DNA from 2 places in the Corynebacterium mayonis genome. Region 2 is predicted to be linked to the other one. Evidence: riboswitches for the same ligand, from Rfam matches in the RefSeq annotation. Region 2 holds a riboswitch; the other holds the start of a gene.
The links. A riboswitch is a leader RNA that binds a small molecule or an ion and turns the genes downstream of it on or off. The one in region 2 is predicted to bind thiamine pyrophosphate.
Positions count from the first base shown of each region.

Region 1: linked by a shared signal. The riboswitch ahead of thiC (phosphomethylpyrimidine synthase ThiC) and the one ahead of VLL26_RS02115 (ECF transporter S component) in region 2 are both predicted to bind thiamine pyrophosphate.

Region 1 covers NZ_CP141643.1:152,424-155,829, reverse strand. The annotation lists gene VLL26_RS00740 (S1 family peptidase) at 1-486, opposite strand, end outside; gene VLL26_RS00735 (DUF418 domain-containing protein) at 674-1,915, shown strand; TPP riboswitch at 1,921-2,034, shown strand; gene thiC (phosphomethylpyrimidine synthase ThiC) at 2,034-3,406, shown strand, end outside.
Region 2 covers NZ_CP141643.1:439,758-443,163, reverse strand. The annotation lists gene VLL26_RS02125 (ABC transporter ATP-binding protein) at 1-186, opposite strand, end outside; one part of gene VLL26_RS02120 (IS3 family transposase) at 296-623, shown strand; one part of gene VLL26_RS02120 (IS3 family transposase) at 623-1,536, shown strand; gene VLL26_RS02115 (ECF transporter S component) at 1,517-2,152, opposite strand; TPP riboswitch at 2,144-2,250, opposite strand; gene VLL26_RS02110 (ABC transporter ATP-binding protein) at 2,557-3,406, opposite strand, start outside.

The sequences.
Region 1 (3,406 bases), 290 kb from region 2:
GAGGGAAACATTGTCCTCGTTTTGCGCCTGCTCCGCCTCGTGCGGAATACGCGGAGCGTCATGGAAGGAGCCCGGCACGCGGTGCAGCACCTCACCTGCAAGCGGTTTCGCCGCCAGAACTTTGGAGACGGAGTCTGTGCGCCACTGGTAATTCGGGTCCTCGTAAGGTAGCGGCTCCGGGAAAACCGGCAATGTGGTGACCTCGTCCGGGCTCACGCCGCCGTAGTCCGTGACAAGCTGCGGCTGAATCTGAGTGAGGGGTTGCAGGAATGCTCCTTCGAGCTGTTCTTTGACCGCCTCTACATCGCGCAAGGCCCGCTCCACCGCGGCGGTGTTTTGGTTTAGCACCTCGGGGATGGACTGCGGGAAATTGTGCTGCACTCCACCGGGCAGCATTTGTGCGTTTGCAAGGGGAAGTCCCATCGCAACGGTGCAGGCAGTAGCAACAATGACGCCCAAACGGCGCAGGTATTTTGTGGTGGTCACGCTTCCCCTTCGAGTTTTCAGCAGGCTCAACAAGCAACTTTTAACACTTTGCCACCATTGCCCGGTATTTTCTTGCATTTCTTCACCTAGCGCCCCCGCGTGTCTCCCCCGCGTGTCTTTCCCGCGTGTCTTTCCGCACCAAGAATTGTTGCCACAGCGCCCGCTTCGTGTTGTTAGTGTGATGAGGGTGAATACCACTTCGGGACAGCGCCCCCGTCTCATCGTCGCCGACCTCGCCCGCGGCCTCGCGCTGCTTGGCATCGCCACCGCAAATGCAACACAGGCCTGGATGTTCGACTCAAACTCAGCCCCCGGTTGGTCACTGGGAGGCATCGACACCGGCAGCGCAATCGACTCAGCTACCGCAGTCTTCGCGGCGCTGTTCGTCCACGTCCGCGGACTGCCCATGTTTTCCACCTTGCTGGGATTCGGCTTCGGTATTGTCGCCGCCAACCTCCACAGCAAAAACTATCCCGCCGCCAAAGCCCGGAAGGTCCTCGCCCGGCGCTACGGCTTCTTAGCCCTATTCGGGCTCGTACATGCCTTGGTGTTTTTCTACGGCGACATCATGACCACCTACGGCTTCCTCGGGGTAGCCATGGCACTGATGCTGACGCAAAAAACCAAAACCCTGCGCATCATCGCCTACAGCGCGCTCGCCCTTTCCGCAACCTTTATGGTTTTAAACGCCGTTGTCCTCTACTTGCTCTTTGACCCCTCCGACCTGCCCTGGGCAACACCCACAGAGGAACTCGCTACACCGGCTCTCTACCTGGCGGAAAACGCCCGCGCTGCGCAAAGTGCCTTACTCAACCTCCCCATAGCACTGTTTTCCCTCGGTGGGCTAGTGCTGTTGGGCTACGTGTGGGCCCGGGAAGGGGTTTTGGTGGACGTCGACAAGCACCGCCGCACCCTGGTGACGTGGACGGTCATCGCCGCCGTCGCCATTGCTGCCAGCGGCATCCCTCTCGCGCTCGCCGCGCTGCAAATCATCGACCCCGCCTTTGAGTTGCCCTTCTACGTGAGCAACACCGGCGTCGGCCTGTTGACTGGGCCCGGCATCCTCGCCGCCCTCGCCCTCGCCAGCGCCCCGCTACAGCGCCGCATTAACGCCGGACAGCCGGCACCTGCCTGGACCTACCCCTTCCTTGCCCTAGGCAAGCGCTCCATGAGCGGCTACCTTATGCAGTCCGTCCTGTTTATCCTGTTGTGCATGCCGTTTACCTTAGGCATCGGCGTTACCGCCACGATCACTGAGCGCACCGCTGTAGCCGTCGTTGTTTGGTTGATTACCCTCATCCTCGCTTCCGTCCTCGAAGCGGCCGGCCGTCAGGGCCCCTTCGAGCAGCTTCACCGCCGTTTGTCCTACGGGCCCACGAAGCGCCTGGAGCCTTATGTCAGCGCACCGCACAACAAAGCGTTAACCTAAGGGGCACGTCCGAACACGGGAGCCCCACAGCAAGGGGCTGAGACTGCGCTGATGCTTGCGCGGGCACCGTCTGAACCTGTCTGGTTAGTACCAGCGAAGGAAGTTGAAGGAGACTGCCTTGGATATCTATGCGTCTGAAATTCACCCCAAGCACCGCTACGATCCACTGCGAGCCCACGGCCTCGAAGTTCCAGAAACAGCGATCGACCTGGATGATTCACCCACGGGAGCGAACAAGCCACTGAAAATTTACCGCACGCGCGGGCCCTACGCGCAGCCGGAGGAGGGCCTGCCCAACCTGCGAGGTGAGTGGATCGTTGGCCGCGGCGACGTCGAGGAGTATCAAGGCCGCAAACACAGTTTGCTTGACGACGGCCCCCGCGCCGCCAAGCGCGGCGCCCCCAGCGAAAAATGGCGCGGCACTACCCGCGCTCCCCTGCGTGCCCGCCCCGGCACGCGCGTTACCCAAATGCACTACGCCCGCAACGGTGTCGTGACCCGGGAGATGGAGTTTGTGGCCCTTCGCGAGCACTGCGATGTGGAGAAAGTCCGCGAAGCCCTCGCCTCCGGCCGCGCTATTATCCCGAACAACGTCAACCATCCTGAGAGCGAGCCGATGATCATCGGCAATCAGTTTCTCACCAAAATCAACGCCAACATTGGCAACTCGGCGGTGACCTCGTCGATCCGTGAGGAAGTGGACAAACTGCGCTGGGCCACCCGGTGGGGCGCCGATACAGTCATGGATCTGTCCACCGGTAACGACATTCACACCACCCGTGAGTGGATCCTGCGTAACTCGCCGGTTCCCATCGGCACCGTACCTATCTACCAGGCGCTGGAGAAAGTCAATGGTGTGGCCGAGGAATTAACCTGGGAGATTTTCCGCGACACGGTCATCGAGCAGGCCGAGCAGGGAGTCGACTACATGACGGTCCACGCCGGTGTGCGCCTGCCTTTCGTGCCGCTGACTTCTCAACGTGTCACCGGCATCGTCTCCCGCGGCGGCTCCATCATGGCCGGCTGGTGCCTGGCGCACCACAAGGAGTCCTTCCTTTACGAAAACTTCGATGAGCTATGTGAGATCTTCGCCGCCTATGATGTCGCCTTCTCACTGGGCGACGGCCTGCGCCCCGGATCCATCGCCGACGCCAACGACACCGCCCAATTTGCTGAGCTTAAAACCATTGGTGAACTGTGCAAGCGTGCCTGGGACTACGACGTCCAAGTCATGATTGAGGGCCCAGGGCATGTGCCTTTGGACAAGATCCAGCTAAACAACGACAAGGAAAACGAGTGGTGCGGCGGCGCCCCCTTCTACACGCTCGGCCCTTTAGTTACTGACATCGCTCCCGGCTACGACCACATCACCTCCGCCATCGGCGCGGCCAACATCGCCGCCGGGGGCACCGCCATGCTGTGTTATGTCACCCCGAAGGAACACCTCGGTTTGCCTAACAAGGACGACGTGAAAACCGGCGTGATTACCTA
Region 2 (3,406 bases):
ATCTTCTCCATCTGCGGCCAACCCCGCTATGACGGAGACAAGGGTGGATTTTCCGGAACCGGAGTCACCCGTGATGAGTACGCGCTCTCCCGCCGCCACATCGAAATCCACACCTGTGAAGGCCGGGGTTTTGCGTGTGGCGTGGTGGTAGCCCAGCCCGCGGGCGGAAACGACAGTTTTAGCCACCTGCTGCCCTAAGCTTCGTTGCTGGCAAAGCGCTCACGCGGACCTGACCCCTTGGTGGTGGACACGCTGAAACCAGCATTTCGCTGGGGAAGTGAGGTACCTTTCCACCATGCCACGCAAGACCTACACCGAGCAGTTTAAGCGTGACGCAGTGACGTTGTACGAGTCGACCCCTGGAGCCACGATCAACGCGATCGCCTCCGATCTCGGGGTCAACCGCAACTCCCTGCGCACCTGGCTCGACGCCTTCGGCACCGGCACCAAAACCAACGCCAACGGTGAAAAAGTCGCCAGCCCGATCGCCGCAGCCAACAGCGAACGTACTCCTGCTCAAGGACTCTCCGATGCCGAACGCATCCGCATGCTGGAACGCGAAAACGCCACGCTACGGGAAGAACGAGAGATCCTGCGCAAGGCGGCCAAATATTTCGCGGAAGAGACGAACTGGTGAACCGCTTTCAGTTCGTTGATGACCACCGAGACTTCTACGAGGTCAAGCGGTTATGTGAGGTCCTGAAGATCAACCGGTCCTCCTACTACAAGTGGAAATCTGCTGCTCCTGCCCGCCGGCGACGCCTCGTCGCTGACGCGGCGCTGGGAGCGAGGATCAAGGCCGTGTTCACAGCTGAGAACGGCTGTTACGGGGCGAAACGCATCACAGCGGCCATCAACTCGGATCCGACCAGCGATGATCGCCTCAATCACAAGCGCACCGCCAGGCTGATGCGCCAGATGGAATTGTTCGGCTACACCAAGAAACGCCGCGTAAAGACCACGGTGTCTGCGAAACGCGCTCCGACGTTTCCGGATCTGCTCGCACGCCGTTTCACCGCGGAGAAACCAAACACGGTCTACGTCGGCGATATCACCTACCTCCCGATTGCAGATGGGTCGAATATGTACCTGGCGACGGTCATCGACTGCTACTCGCGGCAGTTGACCGGTTTCGCGATCGCCGTCCACATGCGTACGGAGTTAGTTGAAGAGGCTTTGATGATGGCTTACGGGATCCGTGGCGGGCTTGACGGAGCGATTTTCCACTCCGATCATGGCAGTGTATACACCTCTGATCGGTACCGAAGACTATGTGAACGTCTCGGTGTTACCCAATCGATGGGAGCAATTGGTACCAGCGCGGATAATTCTCTGGCGGAGTCGTTCAACGCCACGTTGAAACGGGAAGTCCTTCAAGATGCACCTGTTTTCGCCAGTCAGCTGGTGTGTCGCCGGGACGTGTTCCAATGGTGCAGTCGCTACAACACCAAACGCCTGCACTCGAGGTGCGGCTATCGTTCGCCGAACGCCTTTGAATCTTCCGAAACAGCTATACTCAAAACCGCATCTGATTAAAACTCCGTGTCCACTTTCCGGGGTTCAGACCCCGCCCCGCCGCGAAACGGTCCAAGGCACCAGTTTGGGCCAAAGCCTTGACCAGCCAGTAGCTGAGCAGGCCGGCAAGCACAATGCCGGAAATTGACATGCACCCCAAGTAGATGAGGTTATACTCCAGAGTCTTTGCCAGGTTTTCGGCGGTAAACAGCTCCACAATGAACGCACCTAGTGCAGAGCCGACGCCGGAGAGGGCGGCGACCACGGGGGTGAAACGCGAGTAGACAAAAAGCATAAAGACGATTTCTGCTCCCAGCCCCTGAGCCAAACCGGAATACAACGTCTCAATGCCCCACTGGCTGCCGATCAGTGTGGAGACGCTGGCGGCGATAACCTCGACGAAGATGGCGGCGCCCGGCTTGCGGATAATAAGCGCACCCAACGGGCCACCGAGGAACCAAATGCCGGCGAATAGGCCACCAAAGCCCGGGGTGAGCGCATCAAGGGCGCTGAACCCGGCGTAGCCTATGGTGTTCCACCCCCAAAAGATCAATCCGACGGCGACACCGAGAACAGCCGCGGTGACAATGTCAATAACCCTCCACTGCGAAGTGCGGGTCGGTGTTGCGTTGGTCATGTGTATCCTTCCTAAGCGCCGGCATTACCCGGATCAGGTTCAACGGTTCGCCGCAAGCGGCATCTCAGCTCTACTGTGGAGCACCCGTGTTCATGAGACGATTAGGCAGTTTAGCAACAACTCTTTTTCGCCTAACCTCCAGCTTCACCCCGCTGGCCTTTTTCATGGTCTGCACCAAAGTAGCTAAAGTGCAGGAGTTTTCCTTCCCAGCCGCGAAGTGCGGCGGGGAGTTTAACAACAACTCAATATGTGGTGGTTGCCCACCCACCGTCATGTCATGTTCGGTATGCCCCATTTTTTAACACTTGGGGTTTTACCCAAGGGGCGACTCATACCCGCCACTTTTTGAAGCACAAAAGAAGGCGCCGGAGGCCAACTGACCATGCGCCTTCCTTGCGCACCTCTTAGCGAAGTTCGATGCCGAGCTCCTCGCCCGTGCCTAACTCAATGTTCAAGCCGGGAACCGAGTTAATGAGGTTCTGCGTGTACTCGTGCTGCGGGTTGTCGAAAATGTCGTCGGCTGTGCCCGACTCTACCGCCTGGCCCTGGCGCATCACCACAATATCGTCGGCGGTTTGGCGCACCACCGCCAAATCGTGGGTGATGAACAAATAGGACAGTTTGAGCTCCTCCTGGAGCTGCGTCAGAAGGTTGAGGATCTGGTTTTGCACCAGCACATCGAGGGCGGAAACAGCTTCGTCGAGGACGATGACTTCTGGGTGCAAAGCCATCGCGCGCGCGATCGCGATGCGCTGACGCTGCCCACCCGACAGCTCATTGGGGTAGCGGCGCATCGCAGAGCGCGGCATCTGCACCATGTCGAGAAGTTGCGCCACTCGGGCCTCGCGCTCCTTACGGTTGCCAACCTTATGTAAGGTCAGCGGTTCCTCAATACAGCGGTAGATCGAGTACATCGGGTCGAGAGAACCATAAGGGTTTTGAAAAACAACCTGCATCTTGCGGCGCATGTTAAAAAGCTCACGGCCTTTTAACTCCGCCACGTTGCGCCCCTCGAACATGACCTTGCCGCTAGTTGGCTCAAGGAGGGAGAGAACCATGTTGGCAACGGTGGACTTTCCCGAACCCGACTCGCCCACCAAGGCGAGGGTGGAGCCCCGGCGAAGGTCAAAGGAGACGTCGTCAACCGCGCGCAGCTTCTTTTGGCTGCCACGTTGACCACGGATGTCGAACTCCTTGACCAAGTTCTCCACGCGCACCACAACCTCATCGCTGTGGTGCTCGCCCACCAGCCGC